DNA from 3 places in the Dietzia maris genome. Region 2 is predicted to be linked to each of the others. Evidence: riboswitches for the same ligand, from Rfam matches in the RefSeq annotation. Region 2 holds a riboswitch; each other region holds the start of a gene.
The links. Region 2 has a riboswitch for thiamine pyrophosphate ahead of thiD (bifunctional hydroxymethylpyrimidine kinase/phosphomethylpyrimidine kinase). Riboswitches for the same ligand answer to the same signal wherever they lie in the genome.
Positions count from the first base shown of each region.

Region 1: it holds a riboswitch for thiamine pyrophosphate, as region 2 does, so the genes downstream of both, VYL96_RS12540 (3-oxoacyl-ACP reductase) here and thiD (bifunctional hydroxymethylpyrimidine kinase/phosphomethylpyrimidine kinase) in region 2, are expected to answer to the same signal.
Region 3: it holds a riboswitch for thiamine pyrophosphate, as region 2 does, so the genes downstream of both, VYL96_RS01740 (LLM class flavin-dependent oxidoreductase) here and thiD (bifunctional hydroxymethylpyrimidine kinase/phosphomethylpyrimidine kinase) in region 2, are expected to answer to the same signal.

Region 1 covers NZ_CP143053.1:2,700,711-2,710,970, forward strand. Annotated here, with positions in the region: gene VYL96_RS12505 (helix-turn-helix domain-containing protein) at 1-1,466, shown strand, start outside; gene VYL96_RS12510 (aldehyde dehydrogenase family protein) at 1,604-3,145, shown strand; gene VYL96_RS12515 (NDMA-dependent alcohol dehydrogenase) at 3,294-4,406, shown strand; gene VYL96_RS12520 (SDR family oxidoreductase) at 4,807-5,706, opposite strand; gene VYL96_RS12525 (hypothetical protein) at 5,828-6,052, shown strand; gene VYL96_RS12530 (hypothetical protein) at 6,226-6,696, opposite strand; gene VYL96_RS12535 (hypothetical protein) at 6,698-7,057, opposite strand; gene VYL96_RS12540 (3-oxoacyl-ACP reductase) at 7,240-8,001, opposite strand; TPP riboswitch at 8,130-8,227, opposite strand; gene VYL96_RS12545 (SRPBCC family protein) at 8,298-8,774, opposite strand; gene VYL96_RS12550 (DMT family transporter) at 8,888-9,202, opposite strand; guanidine-III (ykkC-III) riboswitch at 9,213-9,279, opposite strand; gene VYL96_RS12555 (hypothetical protein) at 9,361-9,594, shown strand; gene VYL96_RS12560 (aspartate dehydrogenase domain-containing protein) at 9,660-10,260, shown strand, end outside.
Region 2 covers NZ_CP143054.1:6,855-17,114, forward strand. Annotated here, with positions in the region: gene VYL96_RS16895 (hypothetical protein) at 20-580, opposite strand; gene VYL96_RS16900 (hypothetical protein) at 800-1,081, shown strand; gene VYL96_RS16905 (PDDEXK nuclease domain-containing protein) at 1,183-2,229, shown strand; gene VYL96_RS16910 (histone-like nucleoid-structuring protein Lsr2) at 2,594-2,923, shown strand; gene VYL96_RS16915 (restriction system modified-DNA reader domain-containing protein) at 3,061-3,984, shown strand; gene VYL96_RS16920 (hypothetical protein) at 4,304-5,032, shown strand; gene VYL96_RS16925 (GIY-YIG nuclease family protein) at 5,703-5,981, shown strand; gene thiD (bifunctional hydroxymethylpyrimidine kinase/phosphomethylpyrimidine kinase) at 6,027-6,851, opposite strand; TPP riboswitch at 6,931-7,022, opposite strand; gene VYL96_RS16935 (NUDIX hydrolase) at 7,170-7,646, opposite strand; gene VYL96_RS16940 (AAA family ATPase) at 8,049-10,260, shown strand, end outside.
Region 3 covers NZ_CP143053.1:389,625-399,884, forward strand. Annotated here, with positions in the region: gene VYL96_RS01710 (NADP-dependent oxidoreductase) at 1-573, shown strand, start outside; gene VYL96_RS01715 (polysaccharide pyruvyl transferase family protein) at 666-2,033, shown strand; gene VYL96_RS01720 (TrkH family potassium uptake protein) at 2,137-3,495, shown strand; gene VYL96_RS01725 (potassium channel family protein) at 3,515-4,153, shown strand; gene VYL96_RS01730 (NAD(P)H-dependent flavin oxidoreductase) at 4,295-5,275, shown strand; gene VYL96_RS01735 (PadR family transcriptional regulator) at 5,280-5,873, shown strand; gene VYL96_RS01740 (LLM class flavin-dependent oxidoreductase) at 5,831-7,108, opposite strand; TPP riboswitch at 7,098-7,197, opposite strand; gene VYL96_RS01745 (NAD(P)H-quinone oxidoreductase) at 7,204-8,250, opposite strand; tRNA gene VYL96_RS01750 (tRNA-Ser) at 8,367-8,452, shown strand; gene VYL96_RS01755 (alpha/beta hydrolase family protein) at 8,480-9,406, opposite strand; gene VYL96_RS01760 (bifunctional metallophosphatase/5'-nucleotidase) at 9,628-10,260, opposite strand, start outside.

The sequences.
Region 1 (10,260 bases), on a different contig from region 2:
TGCGGGACACCGGCGCCAGCCTCGTGCTGGCCGATCGCGAGGGCCGGGTCATCAGGACGGCCCGCGACAACGCGCGGATCTCCCGCATGCTGCTCCGGCGGGGCGTCGACGACGGCGCCACGCTCACGGAGGAGGCCCTGGGCAACAACGGCATCGGCACGGCGCTCGAGACGCGGGCCGGGGTGTTCATCCACGGTGAGCAGCACTTCGCCGAGGTCCTGCGCGACTTCGTCTGCTACGGCCACCCGATCATCGACCCGCTCACCCGACGCCTGGTGGGCGCGGTCAACCTCACGGGCATGACCGCGGACGCATCCCGACTGTTCGCGCCCTTCGTCCGGAAGGTCGTGTCCGACATCGAGGCCCGTTACGTCGACACCGCCCGCGCGGACGACCGGTTACTGTGGCGCCGCTTCGTCGAGCGCACCCGCTCCTCCGACACCGCGACGTGCGCGTTCGGGGACGAGGTGGTGCTGGCCTCGCACTCGAGCCTGGAGCGACTGGATTCCAGGGACCTCGTCACCCTCCGCCGACTGGTCGAGCGCGACGAGATGGGTGAGGCCGTCGAGCTGTCGGTGGGCACCGTGGGGGTGGCCACCAGCCGCGTGGGGCGCCGCGGGCACCTGCTGGACCTCACGTTCCCCGAGTCGCCCGGTGCGCCCACGCCCGCGCCCGCGCCCACACCCGCGCCCACGCTCGCGCCCCGGATCGTCGTCGCCGCCCCCGCGACGGTGGTGCGGAGTCACGCCGTCCGGGGCCCGTCGGGGTCGGGGAGGTCGACGACGGCGAGGGCGATCGCCGGCCCCGGGGCCCGCCATCTCCGGCTCGCCGAGGCGGACGACGCCGCGACGGCATGGCGGGAGATGGTCGCGCCCGCACTCCGTGAACGTTCCGGGCCGGTGATCCTGGACGACATCGACCTGTTGGACGACGCCGATCTGCGCCGGTTGGCCGCGCGCATGGAATCGGCCGGAGACCACCTCGTCGTCGTCACCAGTCGCGACGACCCGCGCCCCGCGGTGACGGCGATACTCGACCTGTGCGACCGGCGGACAGAGGTCCGCCCCCTGCACGAGCGCGGCACCGAGGGCGAGGAGATCGTCCGCCGCATGGTCGCCGACCTGGCCGCGCGGCGCGGTATGCGGCCACCCACGGTGACGGCGCGGTTCGTGGAGGCGGCCTGCGTGCTCGACCTGCCCAACGGCCTGGTGACCCTGCGTGCGGTCCTCGGCGACTGCCTGACCCGGCTCGAGCAGAAGTGCGCCGCGACCCTCGACGTGGACGCGCTGCCGTCGCGGTCCCGCTCGGCGCGCCCGCCACGGCCCGGAGAGCTGGCCCGCGGGGAGTACGACGCGATCGTCGCCGCCCTCACCGAGTGCGGCGGGGTGCGCTCGCGGGCCGCCCGGCGGCTGGGGATCAGCCGGACCACGCTGTACGCCCGGATGCGGGAGTTCGGGCTGTCCTGACGCGCACACGGCGCCCGCCGTCCTCCACCGTGTCCACCTGCGTGTCCAGAATCTGAACACTCCGGAGGGCGGACGCACCCCCAGGATGAGTTGTGATCGGCCTCACAACCGAGGCGGTCGGATCTTCGGAGGTAAACATGACCGGCACACTCTCCCGCGACACCGGCTCGGGCACCGACTCCGGCGCGCACGTCGACGAGCGCCTGGGCGCCGAGGCCCGCGACTTCCTGGCCCGCCCGCATCGCCTGCTCATCGGCGGACAGTGGGTCGACGCCGCCGACGGCCGCACCTTCGCCACCCACGACCCTGCGACCGGTGCCGAGATCACCCGGGTCGCCCACGGCGGGCCCGAGGACGTGGACCGCGCGGTGGCCGCCGCCCGCCGCACCTTCGACGACGGCGCCTGGGCCACCATGAAGCCGCGCGAGCGCGAGCAGATCCTGTGGCGCATCGGCGACCTGCTCGACGCCAAGGCCGAACTGTTCGGTCAGATCGAGGCGCTCGACAACGGCAAGTCCGTCGCGATCGCCACCGCCGCCGACGTGGCCTGGGCCGCGGACGTGTTCCGCTACTACGCCGGCTGGGCCACCAAGATCGAGGGCTCCACCGTCCCGGTGTCCATGCCGTTCGCCGGTGACAAGCAGTTCCACGCCTACACCCAGCGCGTGCCCGTGGGCGTGTGCGGGCAGATCATCCCGTGGAACTTCCCGCTGCTCATGGCCGCGTGGAAGCTCGGCCCCGCCCTGGCCACCGGCAACACCCTCGTCCTCAAGCCGGCCGAGCAGACCCCGCTCACCGCCCTCCTGCTCGGCGAGATCTGCCAGGAGGCAGGCGTGCCCGACGGCGTGGTCAACATCATCACCGGCTTCGGCGACGCCGGCGCCGCCATCTCCGGCCACGACGACGTGGACAAGGTCGCCTTCACCGGCTCCACCGAGGTCGGCAAGCTCATCGTGGACGCCGCCAAGGGCAACCTCAAGAAGGTCTCCCTCGAGCTGGGCGGCAAGAGCGCCAACATCGTCTTCGCCGACTGCGACTGGGACGCCGCCGTGGCCGGGTCGGTCGCCGCGTGGATGTTCAACCACGGCCAGACCTGCACCGCCGGCACCCGCCTCTACGTCGAGGACTCCATCTACGAGGAGTTCACCCAGGCCGTGGCCGACGCCGCGTCCCAGGCCACCATCGGCCACGGACTCGACCCCGACACGGTGCTCGGGCCCGTCGTGGACCAGGACCAGTTCGACAAGGTCTCCTACTACCTGCGCGCCGGCATCGAGGACGGCGGCCGAGCCCTGACCGGCGGCGCCCGCCACGGCGACACCGGCTACTTCATCCAGCCCACGGTGTTCGTCGACGTCAAGCCCGAGGACCGGGTCGTGAAGGAGGAGATCTTCGGCCCCGTCGTGGCCGCCCTGCGGTTCTCCGACGTCGACGACGCGGTCAGCCAGGCCAACGACTCCATGTACGGGCTCGCCGCCGGCGTCTGGACCAAGGACCTGTCCAAGGCCCACCATGTCGCCAGCCGCCTGCAGGCCGGGTCCGTGTGGGTGAACCAGTACAACGGCTTCGACACCGCCATGCCGTTCGGCGGGTTCAAGCAGTCCGGGTGGGGTCGCGAGCTCGGCGCCGGCGCGCTCGACCTCTACACCCAGACCCGGTCGGTCAACATCCAGCTCTGACCCGACCGGCCCGCCCAGACCGGACCACCCCCAGACCGGGACCCGGCGTCCCCGTGACCACTCCGGGGACGCCGGAGTCCCCCCCTTCCCACACCGTCGCCGTTCCCGCACCGTCCCCTTCCCGCACGCCCCCGAAAGGACCACCACCGTGAAGACCAAGGCCGCCGTACTGTTCGACACCCACAAGCCGTTCGAGATCATCGAGCTCGACCTGGACGACCCGGGCCCCGGCGAGGTGCTCATCAAGTACACGGCCGCGGGCCTGTGCCACTCGGATCTACACCTGTCCGATGGCTCACTGCCGCCCCGCTTCCCGATCGTCGGCGGTCACGAGGGCGCCGGGATCATCGAAGCCGTCGGCGAGGGCGTCACCAAGGTCAAGCCCGGCGACCACGTGGTGTGCTCGTTCATCCCCAACTGCGGCGTCTGCCGCTACTGCTCGACCGGCCGGCAGAGTCTGTGCGACATGGGCGCCACGATCCTCGACGGCCACATGCCCGACGGCACCTTCCGCTTCCACTCCGGCGGGCAGGACTTCGGCGCCATGTGCATGCTCGGCACCTTCTCGGAACGCTCGGTCATCTCGCAGCACTCGGTGGTCAAGGTCGACGACTGGCTGCCGCTGGACAAGGCCGTGCTCGTGGGCTGCGGCGTGCCCTCGGGCTGGGGCACTTCGGTCTACGCCGGCGGCGTCCGTCAGGGCGACACCGTGGTGATCTACGGCATCGGTGGCCTGGGCATCAACGCGGTCCAGGGCGCCGTCCACTCGGGCGCCCGCCACGTCGTGGTGGTGGATCCAGTGCAGTTCAAGCGCGACGAGGCGCTGAAGTTCGGCGCGACCCACGCGTTCGCGAGTGCGGCCGAGGCCCACGCCGAGGTCGAGAAGCTCACCTGGGGTCAGATGGCCGACCAGGCGCTGATCCTCGTGGGCACCGTCGAGGAGCAGGTCGTCTCCGACGCGTTCGACGTGATCGGCAAGGGCGGCCGGGTGGTCATCACCGGCCTGGGAAACATGACGGACAAGACCGTGCAGGTCAGCGGCACCATGATGGCCCTGTTCGGCAAGACCATCACCGGCACGCTCTTCGGCTCCGCCAACCCGCAGTACGACATCGTCAAGCTCCTGCGGCTGTACGACGAGGGCAAGCTCAAGCTCGACGAACTCATCACCACCACGTACACGCTCGACCAGGTGAACCAGGGTTACCAGGATCTGCAGGCCGGGAAGATCATGCGCGGCGTGATCATCCACGACTCCTGATCTCCCACAACCCCCACAGACCGGAGCCGGTCGACCCCGCGGGACGGCGCCCCCGCCTTCTCGGTGATCGGCTCCTCCCCCCGACGCGCGTCGCCTCACCCCCTGGGCGGCGCGCGTCGGTGCGTCAGCCGGCAGTCGCTCTTGCCGCTGTGTGGCTGGCCTGCCGCAGCCGCTCCCGCCGCTGTGTGGCTGGCCTGCCGCAGCCGCTCCCGCCGATGGCGTCTCGCTCCCGCCGCTGCCCACCCAGCCCGCAGCCGCTCCTCACCATGGCGTCTCGCCCACCCTTCGGTGCGCGCGAGACGCCATCCCGGCGGGCGGCTGTGGCTGAGCGACTGTGGTCCCGGCGCATCGTGAGACGCGAGACGCCATCCCAGCGCGCGGCTGTGGCCGGGCGGCTGCGTCAGGGTGTGGGCGCGCCGCCGGTCACCGAGAGCGTGTTGCCGGTCGTGTACGACGACTCCTCCGAGGCCAGGTACACGTACGCGCCGGCCATCTCGACCGGCTGCCCCGGCCGACCGAGCGGGTTCTTCTGCCCGAAGTACGGCAGCTTCTCCGGCTTCTGCCCGCCCGTCACCTGCAGCGCGGTCCAGAACGGGCCCGGCGCGACGGCGTTCACGCGGATCCCCCGCGGCGCGAGCTGCTGCGCCAGCGCCTTGGACATCGTGTTGACCGCGGCCCGGGAGGTCGCGTAGTCCACCAAGCCCGGCGACGGGGTGTACGCCTGAACCGACGAGGTGAAGATGACGCTCGCCCCCGGCTGCAGATGACCGAGCGCCTCCTGCATCATCCAGAACGGCGCCGAGATATTGACGTTCATGGTCTCCGCCCACTGCTCGGAGCTCAGGTCCTCGAGGTTCTCGACGTAGGTCTGCCGGGCGGCGTTGAGCACCAGCACGTCGATGCCCCCGAGCCCGGCCACGGCGTCACGGACGATCCCCCGCGCCACCTCTTCGTCTCCGACGTCGCCAGGCAGCAGGACGCAGGTGCGGCCGGCCTCGCGGACCAACCGGGCGACCTCGTCCGCATCGGACTGCTCGGAGGGCAGGTATCCGATCGCCACGTCGGCCCCTTCGCGCGCGTACGCTATCGCCACCGCGCGACCGATGCCCGAGTCTCCGCCGGTGATGAGCGCGCGTCGGCCGGTGAGCCTCCCGTGACCGATGTAGGACGTCTCACCGTGATCGGCCGGCGGCTGAAGCTCGGAGGCGAGCCCCGGCACCGGCTGGGACTGCATCGGGATGTCGACCTCGTACTTTGTGCTGGGGTCGACGAGCGGCTGGGCGTTGGGATCGGTGGTCACGGCAGGCCTCCTGAGACGTCGGGGATTCCGACCGTACGCGTCCTGACCGGATGCGAGATGACGCCGGATCACCCACACTGCGGATACGACCGGATTCCATCGATTCGAAGGAGCAGCAAGCATGCCCCGTTACCGCGTAGTGGACCCCGACCAGAACGTCATCGAGGAGAAGGAGTTCGCTGACGACACCAAGGCGTACGACTGGTTCAAGACGGTCGAGGTCCCCGACGACGCGCTCGGGTACGCCATGGAGGTCGACATGGACGGCAAGTGGACCCGCTTCGAGATCAACGACGGCGGCACCAACACCTCCCCCGCCGCCGACGAGGGCACCGGCACCCCCTGATCTGGGAGCCCGCACGACGGGCAGTCGGCCCGCCCCGCTCGAGATCCGCTACTCCGCCTGCGGATCCGCTACCTCCACGGGAGTAGCGGAATCCGAAGCGGAGTAGCGGATTTCGGAAGGCATGACAGGCTCACCCCTTGACCAGTCCCCGTCCACGATGAGGTTCTGCCCGGTCACGGCGCGCGTCTCGCCCGATAGATGCGGTCGCGCACGGCCAGCGTCAGCGCGTCCAGGCGGGCGGCCTCTGCGAGAAGGTCGGCCACTCTGCTCGGACGGTCGGTGGTGCTGTCGACCAGGGCGTCGTTCGCCCGCTCCAGTAGGCGGGCGAACGCGGGGTCGCCGTCGAGGGCGTCCCTCACGGCGGGGTACTCGGCTTCGAGCGGGGTGCCGATGCCGAGCGTGGAGCGGAGTTCATACCAGCGGTCGAGGGTCGCGGCGAGCGCCTCGGAGGCCAGCGCGTGGGTGCGCCGCGCGGTGTCGACGGCGCGCTCGGCGGTGAGCTGCGCCGGGTCGGTCCCCCGGCTGAGCCGACGGTGGCGGGCGAGGTCCTCCAGTCCGGAGCGCACGAGCCATCCGGTCGACGCGATCCACGCGACCACACCGGCGAGGACCGCGAACACCACCAGCGCGAGGATCAGCGGCACGTCAGATCACCGCGTTGAGGACGAGCGTCAGCGGGACAGCCAGGAGCACCGCCGCCGAGAGGCCGGCCCCGATCAGTTTGCCCACGCCCGACCATCGGAGTTCGGAGCGTTCGGCCTCCAGCGCCGCGGGTGACAGCGGAGCCGCGAGGCGTCCGGCGGCGGAGGCCGCGGACTCGGCGACGGCGGGCCAGGTTCGCGGGACGTGCCGGTGCGGGTCGCTGCCGAGGTCGTCGGCGGCGAGGAGGGCTCGTTGCTCGTCCCATTCGGCGAGGCGCTGGTCGAGTTCGGCGACAGCGGCCTCGGCCTCGGCGATCCGGCGGCCCTCGGCCGTCCGCGAGAAGACCACCGAGGGGAACTGCATGACTCCAGCCTCCCCCACCCGACCGGCACCGGCAAGAGCGCGCACGTGTGAAGGTGCGCGGGCGCGCGGGCGCGCACGTGTGAGGGCGCGCGGGCGCGCGGGCGCGCACGTGTGAGGGCGCGCGGGCGCGCGGGCGCGCGGGTGTGAGGGCGCGCCCTCCGTGCGATCGGCGCCGCCGCGCCTCACCCCTTGACCAGTCCCCCGTCCACGATGAGGTTCTGCCCGGTCACGGCGCGTGCCCACGGGGAGGCGAAGAACAACACCGCGTCGGCGAGTTCGGCCGGGGTGATCGCGCGCCGCAGCGGCGTCCCCGAGGCGATGAGGTCGAACACCTCTTCAGGCGTAGCGGCGCTCGCGGCGGTCGTGCGCAGCAGACCGCCGGAGACCATGTTCACCGTGATGCCGTCCGGTCCCAGATCGGTGGCGAGGGTCCGGGTCAGCGACAGCGCGGCGGCCTTGGCTGCGGTGTAGTCGTGGTACGGCACGACGGGGTGCTGAAACAGATTGGTGCCGATGTTCACGATCCGTCCGAAGCCGACCTCCCGCATGCCCGGCAGCGTCGCCTGGGTGGTGGCGAGGGTGGCTTTCACGGCGCCGCGCAGTTGCGAGTCGAAGTCGCGCCAGGTCAGCGTCTCGGGTCGCGGGCGGGCGTCACCGTTGAACTCGAAATCGACCAGCGCGTTGTTGACGACCGTGGTGACGGGCGCGCCGAAGTGGCGACGGGCGGCGTCGACGAGGGCGTGCACCTCGTCGTCGGTGACGTCGGCGCGGAGTGCGACGGTGCGGTCCTCGCCGAGTTCACGGACGAGGTCGGCGGCGGCCGACTCGCTGCGGTGATAGTTGACGACGACGAGAGCGCCCTCTCTGGAGAAGGCGCGACTGATGTCCGCGCCGAGCCCGCGGGCGCCGCCGGTGACGAGGACGACCTGCTCGTCTATCCGCATGCTGTTGCCGATATCCATTGCCACTCACTTCCCGGTGGTCCCGGCGAGGGTGACGATGCGGCTCCGCTCCTCGACTGCGCAGGGCGCGGCGGATCGGCGACGGCACCGGGAGCCCCGTTGCGGTGGGGCGGGTGCCGTATCGACATTCCTTCGCTGGAACGACCCAGATCAGGTTCGACGGGTGTGATCTCAGCCGCCCGGGCGGGCAGCACCCCGTGTCGCCGACCACCATAGATCACCAGCCGACAGGGCGAGCGGTGACCACGTCGATCCGCTCGGTGGTGGTCATCCCGTGGTCATCCAGCGGTCTCGTACCTCGCCGCCAGCTTAGACAGCGTCTCCGTGATGCCCGCCGCGTTCCGCTCGGACATACCCACGATCTCGAAGAACCTGCCGAGCTTGGACGGCCGGTTGTCGAAGCTCTCGACGACCTTCGTCTTCCCGTCGCCGGCCGGGGTGAACTCCCAGCGCCACCGGTGACCTGCGGGGTGCGCCCACTCGATCACCTTCTCCACCGGGGTGTCGCGGTGCTCGGTGACCGTGCAGGTGATGCGGTACGGCACGCCGTACATGCGCATCGCGGTGGTGAACTTGGCACCGGGGCGCAGGGTGGTCGGCCCCCGGACGTTGTCGCGGACCGTTCCGGACCCGTCGACGAGTCCGTGCTTGCGTGGGTCGTTGAGGAGGGCGAACAGCTCGTCGGCGGGCGCGTTCACGGTCACGCTGCGGGCGACCACGCGCGGTCCGCGGTCGATTGTGCTGATGGCGGTCATGGTGAGGTGAGACCTTCCGGTTGGACTCGGCCTGGCGGCGAGCTCGGATGCTGTTCACCCCACCGTACGACCGCACTCCGACATCATGCGGTGCATCGTGTACGGCCAGCGGATCAGCGGACGGCCTTGAGCCCGACCACACCGCCGATGATCATGACGAGGAACAGCACCTTCATCGTAGAGGCGGGTTCCGCCCCGGTGGCCATGGCGTAGACGGCGGTCAGCGAGGCACCGATGCCGACCCACACCGCGTACGCGGTGCCCACGGGCAGCTCGCGCATCGCGTAGGCCAGACCGGCCATGCTCACGACAAGCGCGACGCCGAACACCACCGAGGGCCACAGCCGCGTGAACCCCTCCGAGCGGCCGAGCGCGCTGGCCCACACGGCCTCGAGAACTCCGGACAGAACGAGTACGACCCATGCCATGACGGCCTCCTGCGGGCCGTCTTGTCGCACACCGGGTACGGCACCCCTCTTCCGGAGGCCCCGGGCCGGGGCTCTGATCCCCAGGGTGACAGTCCCGGTGGTCGCGGACAACATCAGGTCCGTCACCTCGATAAGTCGCGCTATCCAAGGTGGCGTTCATGCGAGTGGGAACGGTCTCGGAGCTGTGGCGTTACCCCGTGAAGTCGATGTGCAGCGACGACGACCGGGTGCACGAGCTGCTCTCGGCCGCGCTGGGTCGTCGGGTCAGCCTGCATCCGCGCCGGCCGGCGGACCACCACGAGCACTACCGGCGCCTCGCCGTCGACGAGGCCTACCTGCGCGCTCTCACTCCGGGCACGATCCGCGAAGGCGACGACGTCCAGCTCGTCTGATCTCCGATCCGGTTCACGGCTTCACAGAAGAGCGGGCCCGTTCGTGGCTGGGTACGGTCAGGACCATGCCCCCTCTCCCCTCGTCCCCGACCCGACCGACACCCGCGGAACTGCAGGTCGCCGTAGTCGGCGCCGGCGCGATCGGCGGCGCCGTCATCGAGTCGCTCGAGCAGGGCCGGGTCCCGGGTGCGAGGCTCGGCGCGGTGCTCCGCTCGAGCAGCACGGAGAGCGAGATCGAGGCCGCCGTCGACGCGGCCGACGTGGTGGTGGAGGCCGGCAGCGTCGACGCGGCGGCGGAGTACATCCCGGGGGTCACCGCCACCGGCACGGACATCGTGGTGTGCTCGTGCGGCGTGTTCGCCCGCCACGACGACCCCCGAGACCTCCTCGCCGGAGGACCGGACACCGGTCGTGTGCTCGTACCGGCCGGGGCCATCGGGGGACTCGACGTCCTCGGGGCGGCCGCCCGCGCCGGGGCCTCCGATGCCACGGTCCGCCACTACACGATCAAGCGCCCCACGGCCCTGGACGTCGACGAGCAGCTCACCGAGCCTCGCGAGGTGTTCCGCGGCTCGGCCCGCCGGGCGGCGCTCGGCTTCCCGCGCACCTCCAACGCGTCCGTCGCGCTCGCGCTGGCCACCCTCGGCCTGGACCGGACCGAGGTGA
Region 2 (10,260 bases):
GCCACCACGGTGCGGATCGCTACTTGTCCTCGTCGGCCTGCCCGGAGGAACGAAACGCGTCCAGGAGTTCACGCAAGGTGTCCGACGTGGCCTCGGCCCGCACCCGGGCGCGGTCGGCCTCCTCAGCCTGGACGCGCGCCTGCTCCGCCTCACGCTGCACCTTCTCGAGTTGCTGGCGAACCTGGGCCAACTCGGAGCGCAACTGCTCGGCGTCCCGGACCGCCGCATCCCTGGCCGCGTCGGCGTCTGCTCGCTGCGCCATGGCTTCCTCCGCCGCAGCGAGGGCATCGGCCTCGCCCGCGCGCGCGGCATCCAGCGCCACCGCAGTGGCCTCGTCTGCCTGCTCGGCGGCGCGCTTCCACGCCGCCGCCCACACCGAGGCCACCATCGCCGACATCGGCTCAGACAAGTCCGGAGCCTCCGGCACCTCGCCCGCTGCGCCCGTGGCGTGCTCGCGCATCCACGCCGCCACCTCGCCGATCCGCACCCCCGCCTGCTTCTGCACCGCCCGCACGGTGACCTTGTCCCCACGCGCGACGAGCACCCCATAGGCGTGAGCGATCTTCTCCGACGACGACATGGCGCCCCTTCAGATTCTATGCATGGTATCGGGTAACCGGTAACGTATCCCGTTCCCGATGTTACCCATGATAGGGGACGCCCGCACCCATGTCGAGGATCAAGCGCTGACCGCTGCTAAGGCGCCCGGCGTCCGGCGGCGAGCACACCGGCGGCGACATGAGCCGGGTGGACAATTCCACGTACCAACGACTGAACGGAGAAGATTGTGGATGCAACAATGCTCGCGCTCACTCTGAGCGTGTGCGCGTACTGCGCGATCGCGGTGACCGTGATGGTCGCCGTGCCCGCCGGTCGCGGACATCACATTGGCCGGCCGGGGCAGTTCGTCGGCATCGCCTCCGGCGTGACAGGCCTGGGACTGTCCGGAGTCGCCGTCCTGGCGTCGTCGGCGGTCCTGCCCATGGTCGCCGGAGGCGCCATCGGCGCCGGCCTCATCGGAGCTGGCCTCGGCTTGGCCCTGAGTGAGGCGGTGAAGGCTCTTCCCGCCGGCAGGGATTGAACTTTGAGGGCCCGGCCCCGGCGAGTCGCCATTGACGGGCCTGGCACATCTGCAGCCGGTTGCTATCCAGCGTGCCGGGGTAAACCTGTCAGGATGGGCGGGTGACCTCCCGGGACCTGGACCTGCCATCCAACTATGGGCGCCTCGTCGAGGACCTCAAGGACAGGGTCCGACGAGCACAGGTCACCGCGCAGCGAAGGGTCAACACCCAGCTGATCGAGCTGTACTGGTCCATCGGACAGGCTGTGCGCGAGGAGAGCGCCCGGCAGGGGTGGGGTAGCGGTGTGATTCGCAGGCTCGCCGAGGATCTTCGGGCCGAGTTTCCCCAGATGAAGGGCTTTTCTGCCCGAAACCTGCAGTACATGGCGACCTTCGCCGGCGCCTGGCCCGCCGGGCCAATCGCGCAACAGCCTGTTGCGTACTTGCCCTGGGGACACGTGACCGTCCTGCTGGACAAGCTCAGCGCTCAGGACGATCGAGACAAGTACGCAGCCGCGGCCGTCGAGCACGGCTGGTCGCGCAACGTGCTGGCCAACATGATCGCCAGCAGCGCCCTCGAACGCACCGGGGCGGCTCCGTCGAATTTTGCGCAACAGCTTGTTGCGCAAGATTCCGAGCTTGCCCAGCAGATCGCCAAGGACCCGCTGATCCTTGATTTTCTGGACCTGTCCGGCGAGGTCGCCGAGCGTGAGCTCGAGGAGTCCCTGACCGACCGGATCGTCGATACGCTGCGCGAGCTCGGCCCGGGATTCGCTTTCGTGGGAAGACAAGTGCACTTCGACGTCGGGGGCGAGGACTTCTACGCTGACCTACTGTTCTTCCACGTCGAGCAATTGCGGTACGTCGTCATTGAGCTCAAGACCGGCAAGTTCAAGCCAGAACACGCCGGGCAGCTGCAGTTCTACGTCGCCCTGGTCGAGGATCGCCTGCGCCGCGCCTCGCATGCCCCGACTGTCGGGATCCTGGTCTGCGGCAGCCGCAATGATCGTGTCGTCCGCTACGCACTGAACCAAGCCGGCGCACCCCTGGCCGTCTCAACCTTCAGCTATGAGGCCCTACCCGCCGCAGAGCAAGAGGCACTACCCAGCGAAGACGACCTCACCGCAGCCCTGGCCCAAATCACCGAGAACGACCAAGACCACTCGTAAACAACGCTGGAACACACCGTAGCCCCAAAACAGGGCCCGACCAGCCATTACGTTAACGCCGATAACTTTGATTACGTAAAGCTAGCAGGTCACAGGGCCGAAAGTGCCGCCCCCTACGCCGCGATGCGGACATTTGATGGCTACATCATTCACGCGCGAACCGTGCACGGCCGGGTCGGCGTCGGCAAACTCAAGCCAACTCGCCCGGGCGCGAATGCCGCGACATCCGACTGGCGGTGATGTGCGCGATTGCCATGTTTAATTACGCGTCGACACCACTGCGGTGCGCCACCAATTATGTTGACAAGCATGAGTTCAGCGCCACTGGCATACTTGATGCCACAACAAGCGAAAGGCGATAACGATGGCTCAGCATTTCCAGACCCGCTATATCGACGATCTCGACGGGACCGATCTCGGCGAAACCGCCAACACCCTCTCGTTCGGATTCGACGGTAAAAAATACACCATCGACCTATCTGACGAGAACGCCGAGGCGTTCCGACAGGCCATTGCCCCGTACATCGAGGCCGGCCGCCGAGTGACCGGCAGCCAAACCAAGACAACCCGGACCCGCTCCAACAGCGGGAACACCAAGGCCGTGCGTGAATGGGCTCGCGCCAACGGCTACGACGTCTCCGACCGCGGACGCATCCCCGCCAACATCATGGACGCCTACGCCGCCGCGAACTAGCCTCCGCGCGCACACCTGAGGCGAACGGAGCAGATGTGTCGCCACGGCCGCACCCCGAAAGAACCCACGACGGGGAGTTCATTCTCGGAAGACTCAACTCTTGAGCATCGTTCGACCTCAGCATTGAAAGGACCACCATGGCACTCTTCCGAATCACTGATCCAGACGACAACCTGGTGACCTTCACCCAGTACACCCCTAGCGAAGGACTGTACGAGAAGGACATCGAGAACCTACTTTGGAATAACCTCGACGATCTTCTGGACACATCGGTATTCCGAATTGCTAGACAACCTCGCCTTCCCGACAGCGGCATCCCAGACATCCTGGCGCTGGACGAAGCAGGCCGACCTATCGTCGTCGAAGTTAAACGAGACCTCGACCGTCAGCAGCTTGCCCAGGTTCTCGAGTACGCAGGGTGGGCGCGGTCTACCAACGTTCAAGAAGTCGCGACACTGTACTCGCAAGGTGCCGATCAATTCTGGGGGGATTGGCAGGAGTTCACCGAAACGGATCAACCTGTACCCATTGCCACTACACCTCAAGTAGTTCTGGTTGCCGAAAACTTCCACGAGCGGACCCGTTCCGCGCTGACCTACCTGCGCGAGAACGGGTTGCCCCTCGTCGTCCTTTCAGTGCGCATTTATGAGGACTCCGACAACACCAGGTACCTCGACGTCGACCGAGAAGGCAGACTCGACGCTGCCGGTCAGACCGTCATGAATACTCGGCCACTCCAACCTGCGACAACAGGACCGCGACGGTCGTTCAGTGTGTCTGTTCTAGACCTCCTCAAGGCCGGAATGCTCCGAAGTGGAGAGACTCTCTCCTGGACTCGGCCTCGCAGTGGAGAAACCCATCGGATCACCGTCGAAGAGGATGGCAGACTCAAGCTGCCGACGGGAAAAATTGTCTCATCACTTTCCACCGCCGCGACCGAGGTCGTCGGCCACGGCAGCTTTCCAGGATGGGAATGTTGGCATAGCGAATCCGGTGAGCGGCTATACGAAATGCGCTCTCGGCTCCAAGCAGAGAGAGAAACCGCTACCGCGACACCTTGAACAGTCCAACTTGAACTCGCCGATAACCAGGTCTTATGTCAAGTACCAGGCACTCTATGGTCGCTCTCCGCACATAGTGCAGATCCGGGTAACGGAGCGCCCCCCAACTCGGGGCCGACGCACTTAGATTCCTTCGCAGGGCCTCAGCGTCCGCCGCGGTGATCAGGAGTACAGACGGCAGAAGAGCCACTCGGCGCCAGTGGCGGTTCCCGATATGTGGCTTGGACGTGTGCCATCCTCATAGGGAGGCTCACGCCCTCAGCTGCGGGTATCGGACGGTTAAACCTTCAGTAAGCCGACAGATTGGAACCGAAAGACCATGCCGCGCATACCGGGTTATTACGAATGGGACGACGCCAGTTTGAGGCCCGGACAGAAGCGTGAAGGAGGCCTTCACCAGAATTTGTTCGATGAAAACGGTGACCTAAAAGGTAATGCCCGATTTGTCGAGGCGGACGAGGTCCAAGCAGACGCCCCGATCGTTACGGAAACCGTTTACATTCCGGCTGAGGAGCGCCGCGAGGACGCTGAGCTGGCCGCGCTGATCGCGACCCTCATTGTTGTGCTTGGCACGCCGGTAGTCGCCAGGTGGTGGAACGAAACAGCGAGACCGTTCGTCCGCTCTAGATTTGGTGGCTTGAGAAAGCGCGGAAAGGCCGCCGCGGTGCACGAAAGCGCTCCGAAGGCGACAAGGGAGGGCCCCACGGAGTTAGTGGCAGCAGCTCCTGATGACGCGCGTCCTGGCATGTCTCAGGCTGAGGCTAGGGCTCGCTACATCGCGGCAGTAGCCGCGCAAGCGTTCGCCGAGGAGCAGATGCGGTTGGTCAGCGGTGCCCGCATTGTTGACGCGGGGCCAGGCGAGGTGGATGCCGAGTGGGCGCTCGGCGGGCTGTCGGCCTTAGACCAACAGCGCCTGATCGAGGCACTGGTGCGGAACCCGACGCTATTGGCTGAGGACAATCTGGCACAGCTGGCCAGCTTGCTGGTTCAACCCGCGGCGCTACGCGAACTGCAGACGACAGAGGATGACGGAGCGCTCGGATCGTGACCTTCTAGTCGCGGCGACTGATGCCACGTTCCTGCCCTTCTTTCATCGCCAGGTCAGCGGAACGCGGTCCGGCCAGTGCAGTTCGATTCCCGCTAACGGACCAACCAAGTCTCATCCGGGCTCATTCGGAGCGTGACCCTCTCCCCGGTGCCAGTGCGGCCGGTCGCCTCCACCAGACCGTATGGCCGCACGACTTGCCTGCTCGCCTTGATCCACGATCGCAGCCGCTCAGAGTAGACCTCTGACCTGAGTTCCACAAGTTGACAGTGATTCAGCGTTCTTGGGTGTGGTCGTCGCTGTTCACAGCGTTGGACGCTCCTCGCGCGGGTCACTAATTGGGCGGCAGTGGGGAGTCGCCCGGACACGATCACGGCCCGCAGTACGGATCTACCGCGCCAGCAAGCGCCTAAACATCCTGGCCGGGCGCGGCTTCCAGGAGCTTCGAGTAGCCTCAGTGACCCGCCTCGACGGCCATTAGTGGGTTGCACGCCCGCTGGGGGAGATCAGTCGGACACCCAGCGCCCCAAAACACGGTTGAGCTCGACGTGAACGGCTGCGGCAGCGCCCTTCCTGGATCGCTCGCAGCTCCACAAACTCCCTGCGTGGCGAGGTCCGCGCAGAAGTGCGCACCCAGGCCGTCCCTCGCCATGAAAGCGGGTCACTAAAAGTTGTGGAACTCAGGTCTGAGTCGGCCGCCAGTACGCCCCGCGAGCACTGCTACCGAACTGAGCGCACTGACCGCGTCGTGCTGATCGCCGAGGACGAGGCCCGGCTCACCGCCTGGATGCAATCGCACCTTCGCCTGTCCTGGTGCGAGCATCCTGACCCGGTTGAGGTCGAACGCGCTGTTATAGCGCGATGGGCACCGCCGCTAAACATCGACCATGCCACCGGCGCGATCCGCGACATCGTCACGGCCGCCCGAGCCGCGTACAACAGCAGCGCCTGAGCACGACGGCCGCCGGTATTCAGACGTTATGACAAGTAGATGGTCCTACCTGCGCTCGCCGCGCATAGCCGGTGCACTCCACAGCGCGTGGAAGTGGTGCACGGGTCCGTGGCCGGAACCGACATCGAGCTCGTCGGCGTGCTGAAGGGACCCTGTGAGGTAGTCCTTAGCAAGGCGCACGCTCGTGACGACGTCGTTATGCGGTACTAGCGCGGCGATAGCGGCAGATAAGGTGCAACCGGTGCCGTGGTCACTGTTGGTGTCCACACGGGCCGCGGATAGCTCCACCGTGGTCGCGCCGGTGAGGATGTCCACGCTCGTTCCTCCTGGCAGATGCCCGCCTTTGAGGAGCACCCAGGGCGCTCCGAGCGTACGCAGGGCCGGCAAAAGCTCACGCATCTGGTCGACATCTGCGATCGCATCGGAAGCCCCGGTCAGGACCGCAGCCTCAGGGAGATTGGGGGTGAGAATCGTCGCTCGCGGGACCAATAAGTCACGGACCGCGGAGACGGCGTCCGGGGCGAGCAGATAGTCGCCACTCTTGGCGACCATCACCGGATCAAGCACTACGGGACAACGCGGATACGCATCCAATGCTCCAGCGATACTCAAAGCGATCCCAGCGTTGGCGACCATACCGATCTTGACCGCATCGACACGCACATCGTCGAACACCGCGGCGAGCTGATCCGCGACGAAGGCCGGCTCGAGCGCAACGAATCTCCGCACGCCCTGCGTGTTCTGGGCGACCACCGCGGTGATCGCACTCATGCCGTAAACGCCGAGAGCAGAAAACGTCTTCAGGTCCGCCTGAATACCCGCGCCACCACTCGGGTCCGTTCCGGCAATCGATAGAACATTTGCGATCATCAGTCCCAGCCTCGTTTCCGGTATCCCTGAACCGCACGAGGAGCGAACGCGCAAAATTGTCCCAAAGCGACTGCAACGCAGTGCTTAGCGTCGACATTCCTCCGCGAGTCCGAACTCGATCAGGTTCTTCGGGTGTGATCTCAGCCCTGGCGGGCACCCCGTGTCGAACGCCAGCGTACCTAGTCTCATGGGGCAATTCTCAACAGCCATGCGCCTAGGCCCCAGCACGATGGCCCGGATTGTGGTTCGCGCAAGGATCGGCCGGGCCTGGCGCTCAGGCTGCGTCCGTTCCAGACAGGGTTGTCATGTTGGTGAGCATCACGTGCCGCTCTCATTCCCGTAGATCCTGGCGGCAAGTTCAGCAACCTCGGCGACGTCCTTGCTCAAGTCCAGCTGCGTCTCGTCGACCTCGTCGAGTCCGTACCAGCGCGCCTCTAACGCGTCATCACCGGCAAGTAGAGATCCTGAAAGCCAGCGGCACAGCACCGCGATTAGAACGAAATGACTGGTCACAACACCACGTTCATCGAAGCCGAATGCGTCGACCGACGTGACGATGCACATCGCTTCGGCCGTGATCGCGGTCTCCTCGGCTAACTCACGAATCGCAGCCTGGTCAATCGTCTCGCCGAACTCGATCTTTCCCCCGGGAAACCCCCACCGTCCGGCGTCCGGCGGATTCGCGCGCCGCACCAGGAGAACTCGGCCATCCATGACAACGACAGCGATCACCGCCACCACCGGCCGGATCGATGAGGTCCTGGCGATACTCGCGTCAGCAGTCACAACGAACATTGTGACCTAGGGGCGATCGCTACGCCGTGGGCCCGAGCCTGCTTGGCGCCGGCCACCACGGCCCGCCCGCGGGCACCGGCCTGATCTCGAGCCACTCCCCTGGCCTCCGCCCCGGACACCTGAGGAGCATCCGGACCCCCTCACGCGCAATCGAGATCGAGAGCGACGCCTCTCCAAAGCAAAGGCAAGCTGTGTCGCGTTTGACGATCCCGTATCGGGACACGGCTCGGAGCGGACTCGGCAGCGTCCCGACCTAGGCTGGGTGTCTCGTAGACGTGTCGCACTAGCGAGGCCCGGGAAGCGCGACTAAATGCGTCACACGAGCCCGCCGAACTCACCGTCAACCCACTCAACGTGTGACGCTTATGCCCCGGTGTCGGAGATGGCAACTAGATTCAGGTCATGCTGCGTCGTCTTGATATTGAGGCCCCTTGGCGGTCGCTTGATAGTGGTTTCTGGCCTGAGCACCTTCCAGCCGGATGTAAGACGGTCATCTACGGCCACAATGGCAGCGGGAAGTCGACCTTGTCGGAGTTGCTTCTAAGCCTTGCCGACGGATCGTCGGCGACAAACGTCGTGTGGGAAGACGGCCACATGAAACGAACCAAGGTCAGGGCGGGTGGTTCAAGCCCCTCTCCGGCCATGGCGGTCTTCACTCGCAAGTGGGTCGAGGCGAACCTGTCGGCGTTCCTCGATGGCGCCAACGCCGCAGCGATTGTGACACTAGGTCGCGAGGCCATCGACGCCAAGGAAGAGGAGGAGCGTCTGGTTAGTGAGATCAGGACGCTCCACGAGCAGGCGGACGAAGCAGAAGAGCAGCGCAGCACTGCCGCCGCCGAAGTAGATGCGTTGGTTCGCAACGTGCAAGAACAGATCGTTTCCCAATTAAGGACGTTCGACCACGCCCACTTCACGAAGAACCGCTACAGCTCGCCCAAGGTCCAAGAGGCGCTACGTTCGTTTCAAGATGAGTTCCCAAACAGCGACGCCCACGCCGAGGCGTTGAAGCGACTCGCCGAAGGCGCGCCCGCCCCGGTTGATGCCCTCCGTCCACCTCCCAACGATACTGCCGCGAGGCTTGATGGCCTGGCGGAGCTTCTCGCGGAGACGCCGACGCGGGTGGCAATCGCTGCGCTCGACGGAAACCCCGAAGCCCAGGCGTGGGTCGAGCATGGGCTCACGCTGCACGAAGGAAGCGACCGCTGCCACTTCTGCGACGGCGAATATACGAGTGAGCGGCGAGCGCAGCTTGCTCGTCATTTTGATGAAAGTTGGCTCCAGATCCGCGGTAAGGCTAAAGACCTGCTCGGGACCGTAACGCGCGAAAGGCAATCACTTGATGACTGGCTTGTCGCGTTGCCGGCGGCCCCGAGGCTCACCGGTGAGCTTCAGTCAGCGTATGAGCAAGCCCTCAAGCAGGTTAGAGACGCTATCGACATTCGTCTCACTGCCCTTGATTCCTTGGAGTCAGCAATTGAGGTCAAGGCCAACGATCCCAGCGCAACACCGGCGGTGCCAGACTGGTCCGCGCTCGCCACGCCGCTGCCCACCGCGACACTTGTTCAGACGGTCAGCGAACACAATGATCAGGCGCGTCGCCATGAAGAGCTGACAGATGAGCGAAAGCGGACCGTCCTCAGCCACCTCATCGGTGCGCAGAGCACGGAATTCCGGACGCTTGAGCAGCAAGTCAAGGACCTCGCCGACAAGAGTGGGGCGAGCAGGCAGGCGGCGGCGCTGGCCGAGCGAAGTCTGGACGAGGTCCGCAAATCGAAGTTCGCAACCAAGCCCATGGCTGACACGCTCACCCGCGATCTTGCACGTGTCTACGGCAAGGATCACCTCAGCGTGACGGTCACCGACGACGGAAAGTCGTACTGGTGCCGACGCGGCGATCAGCCCGGTACCGACCTAAGCGAGGGAGAACGCACCACCCTCTCGCTGCTCTACTTTCTACGGAAACTCGAGGACGAGCAGCAACCTGGTGGTGAGGCGTCTCAGCGGATCGTGGTCATCGATGACCCATCGAGCTCACTAGACCGGGAAGCCCTGTTTGCCACACACCAATGGCTCATCGACACGCTCAGCGGGGTCGGTCAGTACATCGTGCTGACACACGATTTCAGCCTGCTCCGGCTCTTCCTCAAGTCTCAGAACAACGCTTGGGGAAAGTCCATGAAACGAGTCACCAAAGGCGAAGCCGACGAGGTGCGCTTCCCCAAAGTGTCGTTCTTGGAGATGTATGCGGCGTCGGCGGACGGTGAGCGTCGATCGAAGTTGGGCAAGCTCCCGCGGCTACTACTCAACAGCACTTCGGAGTATGCCTATCTCTTTGCCATGGTGATGGCCGGCGTGGCCGACTCCGAGGACCACGAGCGCCTCTTCCTGCTACCGAACGCAGCGCGAAGAGTTCTGGAAGTGTTCGCGAGCTACAAGGCGCCGCACCTATCTGACTTCTTGCCAGCGCTAGAGGCAATGGTGAAGGAGCAAGACGGCGAGCCGTACCGCGATGTTTACGATTTCTGTAACCGCTTCTCCCACGGTGAAGGTAGCGAGACCGTGGACGTCCTTGATGCCCGCGCCGTTCATGGCCAAATACGACGATGCATGGAGT
Region 3 (10,260 bases), on a different contig from region 2:
AGCGTGTTCGTCTCCGGCGCGGCCGGGTCGGTCGGTTCGGCGGTGGGGCAGATCGCCACGCTGATGGGCGCCTCGAAGGTCGTCGGCTCGGCCGGCAGCCCGGAGAAGGTGGCCACGTGCGTCGAGCGCTACGGGTTCGACGCGGCGATCAACTACAAGGAAGGCCCGGTCCGGAAGCTCCTGCGCGAGCACTTCGGCAGCGAGAACGGCGAGGGGATCGACGTCTACTTCGACAACGTGGGCGGTGACCACCTCGAGGCCGCGCTCGACCTGATGAACGACGGGGGCCGACTGGCCCTGTGCGGCGCGATCAGTTCGTACAACGCCACCGAGCGTGCGCCGGGGCCGGACAACATGTGGCAGGCCATCACCCGCGGCCTCACCCTGCAGGGCTTCACGGTGAACAAGTACATGCATCTGTTCAAGGAGTTCGCGGAGAAGGTCGGCCCGTGGGTCGCCTCGGGCGAGATCGTGTTCGACGAGACCGTCGTCGACGGCATCGACAACTCGGTCGACGCGTTCCTCGATCTGATGAAGGGCGCGAACGTGGGCAAGATGCTCGTGCGGATCTGATCCCACCGATCTGACCCCCAGTCCGGTCCGGCGGCCGGCGGCGGTCTGACCCGGGCGGCGGGGCCCCACGGGGGTGCGGCAGGGTTGACGTCATGACGCCGACTCGCCGAGCCGCGCCCGCCGCCCGCCTGAGACGACGGGCCCGACGCCGGCTCGACGCCGTGCGCGCCACCGCGGACGCGCGGTGGGGCCGGCCGCGGGAGGGCCACCGGCCCGTGTACCTCGTCGCTCCGGCCGGCCACCCCAACCACGGCGACGAGCAGCTGTTGGCGGGGTGGCTGCGCTACCTGCGGCACGCACTGCCGGGGACGCCCGTCGTGGTGGACTGCCACACGCCCGGCCAGGTGGCGGTCCTGCACCATTCCGAGCACCCGGACGTGCTCTTCACCGACACCCTGTGGCGCCTGGCCTCCGAGCACACCGGCGCCGACGAGGCGATCGGGTTCTGCCGCGCCGCGATGGGCGACCCCGGGCTGCGTCCGGCGCTGGCCACGGGAATCGACCTGCTACGCAGCGCGTCTGTGGTCCACCTCATCGGCGGCGGCTTCGTCAACGACCTGTGGCCGCATCACCTGGGCGTGGTCGCGGCGGCGGGGGAGGCCGGCCGGGCGGCGGGCGCGCGCGTGGTGGCCACCGGTCAGGGGTTCGTGCCGTGCGGGGACGCCGGACGGTTGGCGGGGGCGTTGCGCGACTACGACCTGGTCACCGTCCGTGACGCCGACTCGTTCGAGCTCCTCGCGGGCACGGGGGTGCCGGTCCGCCACGTGGCCGACGACGGCTGGCTCGCCCTGTCGGCGGCGGGTGTCGTCGAGGCCGGCGACCACCCCGTCTACTCGCCCGACCCGGACGCGTGCCGCGACCTGGTGCTCTGCGCCCAGTCCGACCTGGTGGAGCCGGAGGTCCTCGCCGCCACCGTCGCGCGGATCCTCGCCGCGTGGGCGGTGCCGGGCGAGCGGATCACCGTCGTCGAGTCGATCCCCGGTGGGGACCGGGTGGTGTGGGACAGGGTGTGTGCGCGCGCCGCGGCCGCGTCCGGTGCCGACGGTGGACGGGGCGGAGACAGCGACGACGACGAGGTGGGCCGCGCCCTGGCTGACCTGCGGTTGGCCCGTGCGCGTTTCGTACCGTTCCAGGAACTGTGGGCTACGGGTCTGCCCGCCCGGCCTGGGCAAGTCTGGCTGACCACCCGTTTCCATCCGCATCTCTTCGCGGCGGCCCGCGGGGCCTCCGGGGTGGCATTGCGGTCGGGGTCGGCCTACTACGACGTCAAGCACGGGTCGCTGCTCGCCGCCGGGTCGCGGTGGAGTTCTGTGGCGGCGGACGAGGACCCGCGCTCCGTCGTCTCCGGGGTGCCCGCGGCGGGTGGCGTCGATCCGGCCGCCGTCGCCGCGCTCGTGGAGGGCGCGGAGCGGTTGGCGCAGGAGATCTACGCGGGGGTCGTGGGCCGCACGCTGCGGTGATACGCAGGCGGATCACCGGGCGCGAACACCTACTGTTCATCGGGGGCGCCGAGGTCTACTGTCTGACCTCGTGACTGCGTATGGGCGGGTGTCACCGTCTGTGATGCGGCGGTGGGCGGGCTGGGCGACGTTGAGTCCGGTCCGGGTCGTCGCCCTGAGTTTCGCTGCGGCGATCGCGGTGGGGACCGGGTTGCTGCTGCTGCCCGCGGCGGTGGCGTCCGGCGGCGCCACCAGTGTGACCGCAGCGCTGTTCACGGCGACGTCGGCGATGTGCTTGACCGGGTTGATCGTGGTGGACACCCCTGTGCACTGGTCGGGATTCGGTCAGGCGGTCATTCTGGGGCTGATCCAGGTCGGTGGCCTGGGGATCATGACCATGGCCTCGTTGGTGGGGCTGATGTTGGCGCACCGGATCGGACTCAAGGCACGGTTGAACACCGCCGCCGAGGCCCGGGCGGCCGAACTCGGCGACGTGCGGGGCGTGGTCGTGGGCGTGGTCCGGATGAGTCTGCTGATCGAGGCGGTCACCGCGGCGGCGCTGGCGATTCGTTTCGCGGTCGGGTACGACGAGCCGGTGCTGCGGTCGCTGTGGCTGGGCGTGTTCCATTCGGTCTCGGCGTTCAACAACGCCGGGTTCGCGCTGTACAGCGACAACGTGATCGGCTTCGCCACCGATCCGTGGATCTGTGTGCCGTTGATGGTGGCCGTGATCCTGGGCGGGTTGGGCTTCCCGGTCCTGTTCGAGGTGGGGCGGCGCATCCGTCGGTCCGGGTCGGCGGCCAGGGAGCACCCGCGGTGGAGCCTGCACACCCGGCTGACCGTGCACGTCACGGTGATCCTGCTGCTGGCGGGGTTCGCGGCGGTCCTGGCGCTGGAGTGGACCCGCACGCTGCAATCGTTCGGTTTCGCCGACAAGGTCCTGGTGGCCGCGTTCCAGGGGACGATGCCCAGAACCGCCGGCTTCAACAGCGTCGACTACGCGCAGATGGACGATGCCACCCTGCTCGTGACCGACGTGTTGATGTTCATCGGAGGCGGCAGCGGAGGCACTGCGGGCGGGATCAAGGTGACGACCTTCGCACTTCTGCTGTTCGTCATGGTCGCCGAGGTGCGGGGCGAGAAGACGGTCACGATCTTCGACCGTCGTGTGGACACCCGCGTCCAGCGCCAGGCGTTGGCCGTGGCCCTCATCGGTATCGGATTGGTGACGGTCTCGACCATCGTGCTCCTGGCGGGGACGCCGTTCGGGCTTAATGAACTGCTGTTCGAGGTCACCTCCGCGTTCGCCACGGTGGGGCTGTCCACCGGCATCACCGCGCAGCTTCCCGAGTGGGGTCAGTGGATACTGATCGGACTGATGTACCTGGGCCGGATCGGCCCGATCACCATGGTCAGTGCCCTGGCCGCTCGCCAGCGCGGACGACGGTACGACCTTCCCGCAGAAAGGCCTCTCATTGGCTAGGAAATCAGCGCCGGACGCCGTGGCAGTGCTCGGTCTGGGTCGGTTCGGCAAGTCGCTCGCTCTGGAGTTGATGTCCCAGGGCGCGGAGGTGTTGGGCGTCGACGCGAGCGATGCGGTCGTGCAGAAGATCGCCAACCGCCTCACGCACGCGGTGGTGGCCGACACCACGGACGAGGAGTCCCTACGTCAGTTGTCGGTGCACGAGTTCGATCGCGCGGTGGTGGGGATCGGCTCCGACCTCGAGGCCAGCCTGCTGACCGCCTCGGCCCTGATCAATATGGGCGTGGCGAACGTGTGGGCCAAGGCGATCAGCAACTCTCACGCCAAGATTCTCACGCAGATCGGTGTGCATCATGTCGTGCGGCCGGAACACGACATGGGCAAGCGGGTGGCCCACCTGGTCCGCGGCCGGATGATCGACTACATCGAGTTCGATGACGGATTCGCCATGGTCAAGACGACCGCCCCCGCGTTCGCGACGGGTCGCAGTCTCGGTGCGACCTCGATCCGCACGGACCACGGCGTGACCGTGGTGGCGATCAAGCGTCCCGGGGAGGGCTTCACCTACGCCGCCGCCGACACGATCCTGCACCCGGGGGACACCATCATCGTCTCCGGAAAGGTGCGCGACACCGAACGCTTCGCGGAGCTGTCCTAGACCGCGATTCCCGTCCGTGAGGTGTGGGTTCTGTCGCTGACGCGAGGCGGACGTCTTTTGTGCAACTAGTTGCACAAAAGCCGGCGCGACCGTACGGTCGGGGGAGAAGTCTGCTCCGCCCCGCTCTCGAAAGGACTGCTCATGGCCCTTCCCTCCGTGCTCGCCGGCCCGCTCACCGTCCCGGTGGTCGCCTCGCCGATGTTCATCTACTCCGGCCCCGAGCTGGTGGCCGCGCAGTGTCAGGCGGGGGTGATCGGGTCGTTCCCGGCGCTCAACGCGCGGCCGCAGTCGGCGCTGGCCGAGTGGATCGAGCAGGTGCGGGAGAGCAACGAGGCGTTCGCCGCCGCGAATCCCGACCGGTACGTCGCCCCGTTCGCGGTCAACCAGATCGTCCATCGCTCCAATGATCGGCTCGAGCAGGACCTGGCCACCGTCGTCGAGCACGAGGTGCCGATCGTCATCACCTCCCTCGGTGCGCGCGAGGAGGTCAACGAGGCCGTCCATTCGTACGGCGGCATCGTCCTGCATGACGTGATCAACGACCGGTTCGCCCGCAAGGCCGTCGAGAAGGGCGCGGACGGGCTCGTCGCGGTGGCCGCCGGGGCCGGGGGCCACGCCGGCACGCAGTCCCCGTTCGCGCTGGTGCAGGAGATCCGCGAGTGGTTCGACGGGCCGCTGCTGCTGTCCGGGGCGATCGCCCACGGGCGGTCGATCCTCGCCGCGCAGGCGGCGGGCGCGGACCTCGCCTACGTCGGCTCCGCGTTCCTGGCGACGGAGGAATCGCGGGCCACGCCGGAGTATAAGCAGATGATCGTCGACAGTACGGCCGACGACATCGTCTACAGCAACCTGTTCACGGGCATCCACGGCAACTACCTGCGGGGCAGCATCGAGGCCGCCGGCCTGGACCCGGACAACCTACCGGAGTCGGACCCGTCGGCCATGGACTTCGGCTCCGGCGGGTCGAACGACTCCAAGGCGTGGCGCGACATCTGGGGCGCCGGACAGGGCGTGGGCGCCGTCCGCTCCACCGGCACCGTCCGCGACCTGGTCGACCGCCTGCGGGGCGAATACGACGAGGCGCTGGACGCCCTCACCGCCGGCGTCGGCGCGCTGCGCTGAGCCGATGTCGCTGAGGTTCGCGATCCTCACCTCGCTCACCGAGCGGGAGGGCAGCGGGATCGAACTCGCCCGACGCTTCGACAGGTCGATCGGGTACTTCTGGCCCGCCACCCACCAGCAGATCTACCGCGAACTCGACCGGCTGGCCTCGGCGGGCCTGATCCGGGAACTGCCACGGGACGGCCCGCCCCGGCGCGGACAACCCAGGCGGTTCGCGGTCACCGACGACGGCCGCCGATCGCTGGTCGAGTGGATCGGCGAGGACGACGCCCCGGACGTGACGCGGTCGACCCTCGCCGTCCGCGTCCGGGCCGCCGCCGCCACGGGCCGGACCGACGAGGTCCGTCGCGCCCTCGAGCACCACCGCGCCCGGCGGCAGGACAATCTCGAGCGGTACCGCGAAATCGAGAAGCGGGACTTCTCCGCCGTCGACCCGTCCGATCCGCGGGGCGTCCTCCAGCACCGCGTCCTCTCGCTGGGGATCGAGGAGGAGCGGGCCTGGCTGAGGTGGTGCGACGAGACGTTGGAGGCGCTGGACCGGCTGCCGCCGCCGGCTCACCGGGCGAGTAGCTCTCGGAGGGTCGACGCCCCGTCGTAGCTCGTCCGGAACAGTCCGCGGCGCTGCAGGACCGGGATCACGAGATCCACGAAATCCTCCAGACCGTCCGGGTAACTCGGAGGCATGAGGTTGAACCCGTCGGCCGCGCCCGCCCGGTACCAGCGCTCGATCTCGTCCGCGATCGATTCGGGCGTGCCGAGCATCGTGCAGTGCCCGCCGCCCGCCGCGAGGGTACCCAGCAGCTCACGCACGGTGGGCGAGTCCTTGCTGATGATCCGGAGGATGGTCTCGTAGCGGCCCTGCGGTCCCGCGAACTCGGCCAGCGGCGGCAACTCCGGAACAGGCGCGTCGAGCTCCCAGTCGGAGCAGTCCTGCCCGGTGAACATCGACAGCTGGGCCAACGACTCCTCGACCGGCAGCAGGGCGTCGAGCTCGGCCTTCTTCTGACGGGCTTCCGCCACAGTCGACCCGACATACGTCACCAGTCCGGGCATCACGACCAGCGAGTCCGCGTCCCTGCCCGCCGCCCGCGCCCGCCGCCTCAGGTCCGCGGCGTACGCCGACGCGGACTCGTCGTCGTACGCGACGGCGTAGATCCCCTCGGCGTGCCGCGCCGCCAGGTCCCGGCCCGGATCCGACGACCCGGCCTGGAACAGCACCGGCCGGCCCTGCGGCGACCGCGGCACGGTGAGTGGTCCGTCCACCAGGAAGTGCTCGCCCGCGTGGTGCACCGCCCGCACCTTCGCCGGATCGGCCCACAGTCCGCCACGGTCGAGGACCAGCGCGTCGGCGTCCCACGACTCCCACAGGGCGAGGGCGGCCTGCACGAACTCCTCGGCCCGCTCGTACCGCTCGGTGTGCCCCGGCAGGGCGGCCATCCCGTGGTTGCGCGCCTCCGCGTCGAACATGGAGGTCACCACGTTCCAGCCGACCCGTCCACCGCTGATGTGGTCGAGCGACGCCAGCATGCGGGCGGCGTGGAACGGTGTGAAGAACGTAGTGGACACGGTGCTCACCAACCCCACGTGCCGGGTCGCGCGCGCCATCGCCGACAGTGCGGTCAACGGCTCCAGGAACCACCACGAGCCGCTGGCGGGATCTCCGACGGAGTGGCCGTCGGCGAAGAACACCGCGTCGAGGCAGCCCCGCTCGGCCGTCCGGGCCAGCTCCTCCCAGTAGGCGATGTCGCCCAGTCGCTCCACCGGGGAGTCGGGTCGGCGCCATGCGGCCGAGTGGTGGCCGCATCCGAACAGGAACGCATTGATATGCAGCATGGGACATCCCTTCGCCGGCATTACCCGGAGCAGGTTCGACGGGTCTCATCTCAGCCGCCCCCTTCTGGGCGGCACCCCGTGTCGTGACCCCGAGACTAGACCCCGTCGACGGTCAGCAGGATCTTCCCGTGCGATTCCCCGGACTCCAGCAGGGCCAGCGCCTCGGCCGCCCGCTCCAGGGGGATCTCGCGCGAGACCCTCGTGGTGACATCGCCGGCGGCGATCATCGGCCACACGTGATCCACGACCTCCTGGCAGATGCCGGTCTTCCCGCCGGGGCCGTCCACCGGCCGCGCCCGGAGGTTCGTGGCGAGGACGCCGGCCCTCCTGGGCAACAACATGCCCAGATTGAGCTCCCCCTTGACCCCGCCCTGGAGTCCGATGACGACCACGCGACCGTCCGGCGCCAGGGACGCGATGTTCGGCTCGAGGTACTTCGCGCCCATCACGTCGAGGATCAGGTCGACGCCTCTGCCCCTCTCGTCGTCGTCGGTCCATTCCCCGACCCGTTCGACGAAGTCCTCGTCCCGGTAGTCGATCACCAGCTCGGCGCCCAACTCGCGGCACATCGCCACCTTCTCCGGCCCGCCGGCCGTGGTGGCGACCCGGGCGCCGAGCACGCGGCACACCTGGATCGCGTGGGAGCCGATGCCACCCGCGCCGCCGTGGATCAGCACCCGCGGTGCGCCCAGCTCGGTCCCGCCCCAGTGCGCGTCCGCCGCGAGGACGCCCCGACCGAGCCCGCCCGTCATCGCCAGGTTGGACCACACCGTGCACGCCACCTCGGGAAGCGACGCCGCCTCGTGCAGCGAGACACCCTCCGGAACGGGCATGACCTGGCCCGCCGGGACGGCGACCCTCTCGGCGTACCCACCGCCGGCCAGCAGGGCGCACACCTCGTCGCCGACCGCCGGGCCCTCCACGCCCTCGCCGACCGCCGAGATGCGTCCGGAGCACTCCAGGCCCGGGATCTCCGAGGCGCCGGGCGGCGGCGGGTAAAGCCCCTTGGTCTGCAGGAGGTCGGCACGGTTGACGGCCGACGCCGCCACGTCGATGATCACCTCACCCGCGGCCGGGACCGGATCGGCGACCTCGGTCAGATACAGGGAGTCGGGACCGTTGTCGTACGCGATGGCCTTCATACCCTCGACCGTAGCCGGGCTGGGTGAGGGCGGGTGAGGTGAACTAGCATGGGCGACGTCGTACAGCCGGTTCCACGTGGAACGGGTGTGGCCGCGCGTGTCGTGGCCGGCGGCGGGGAAGTGTGGCAGAGCGGCCGAATGCACTCGCCTTGAAAGCGAGCGTGCCTGAACAGCACCGGGGGTTCAAATCCCTCCACTTCCGCAAGGGGCCCGGTTCTCGATTGCCGGGTCAGGCGGTGGTCTCGCGCAGATCGGACGCCGAGACGTAGCGGATGATCTCGAGGATCCGCGTGTAGGAGCGGGACTTGCCCGACACGATCGAGGTGTGGTCCTCGTCCTCGAACATGACGACCTTGGCCCTGCCGCCCCGGCGATCGACCTCGTCGACGTAGCGCTGGGAGTTCTCCGGCGCCACGGTCGCGTCCTGCCTGCCGTGCAGGGCGATCACCGGGGTGCCCGTGTCGATGTTCTGGATGGGATCCACCGATGTGTATCGGCTCGACACCTCGTCGGGTGTGCCCCCGAGCAGGGTGACGATCCTGTCATCCCCGTGGGTGGCCCCGTAGGTCATGTCCAGTGGCCCGGCGATCGAGATGGCGCGGGTGGGGCGGAAGCTCGGCTTGGAGCCCACCTCCCCGTCCTCGAGCCGATGTCGGGTCGCCGCCCAGACGGCGAGTTGTGCGCCGCTGCTGTGGCCCACCACCACCTCGTCGTCGGTCGTGATCTGCGGGAACCTTCTGTCGACCTCGGTGACGTGGTCGAGCGCGTCGGCCACGTCGCGGAAGGTGACGGGCCAGCCGCCGCCCGACCCGATGTGCCGGTACTCGACGTTGTAGACCGCCATCCCGCGGCTGGCGAGATCGCGGGCCAGGTGATCGAACGAGCCCGCCCCGCTCTCCTTGTGCCAGGACCCGCCGTGGATGAGCACGGCAAGAGGGATGGAGTCGACCTTCTGGTCACCTGCCGGTAGGTAGAGGTCGGCCCAGTTGTGCTCCGGGTCGGGGGCGGGATAGCGGGTGGGATACTCGAAGCGCTGTACCGTCACCTCGTCCAGCCGGACGGGACCCGCGTACGTCGGTTCGACCGCAGGGGCCGCGCTCGTCGCCATGCATCCCGCGAGGAACATCGAGCCGACCGTCAGGGCCGCGCCGAGCACGGCCGGCCGTCTGTATCTGCTCGGATCTCGCCCTGACATGGCGCCCACTTCCTCAGGAGTAAATAAGGCTGTAATCCCTTTTTCTCCATGGGGGCACGTCAGCGAAGCGCGGACGTGTGGCCGACGGTGCGGAGAGTGAAACCCATCTTACAAATATGTGGAGCGATTCGGCGTAGTGGGTGTCCCCGGCTTCCTCCGCGCCCGGGTACGCGGATCTGCTGTCAGTCGATCACGCGGACGCGGCCGGGCTCGGGCGCCCGCAACGGGCCCGCATCGGTCGCGTAGCGGATCACCGCGTCGAGATCGGTCAGGCCGGCCTCTCGGCGGTCCCCGCGCTCGGCCAACACCGAGCCGCCCCACTCCGGGGAGGAGAGGAACTCGCTCACCACGACGGTGTACTCCCGCCGGGGATCGATCGGCTCGTCGTCGACCTCTATCTCCGTCACCCGGTCGCCCGCGGGCCGCCCGGCGTCGACGGTGTAGCGCACGTTGGCCGACACCGCGGGGCCGTTGCGGCCGATGTCGTCGGCGAAGTGGTTGAAGGCGGCGCGGAGTTCCCCGCCGGTGACGGTGACCAGGTACAGGCGGTCGCCGTACGGCTGCACGGTGTGCAGGGTGGCGTAGTCGAGCGGGCCCGCGGGCAGATCGGTGCGCAGCGAGTCGGGGTTGGACACGGCGAGCTGCGCGCCCCGGCCGCGGGTGGCGGAGAGCTGCGCATCGGCGATGAGGTCGGCCAGCGGGGACTCCCCGTCGGCGTTCATGGCGCGGCTGATCGTCTCGTCGGCGGTGCCGATGACCTCGCGGGCCTCGGGCGCCGCGGCGGCCTGTGCCTGGCGGACGAGTTCCTCGGTCCC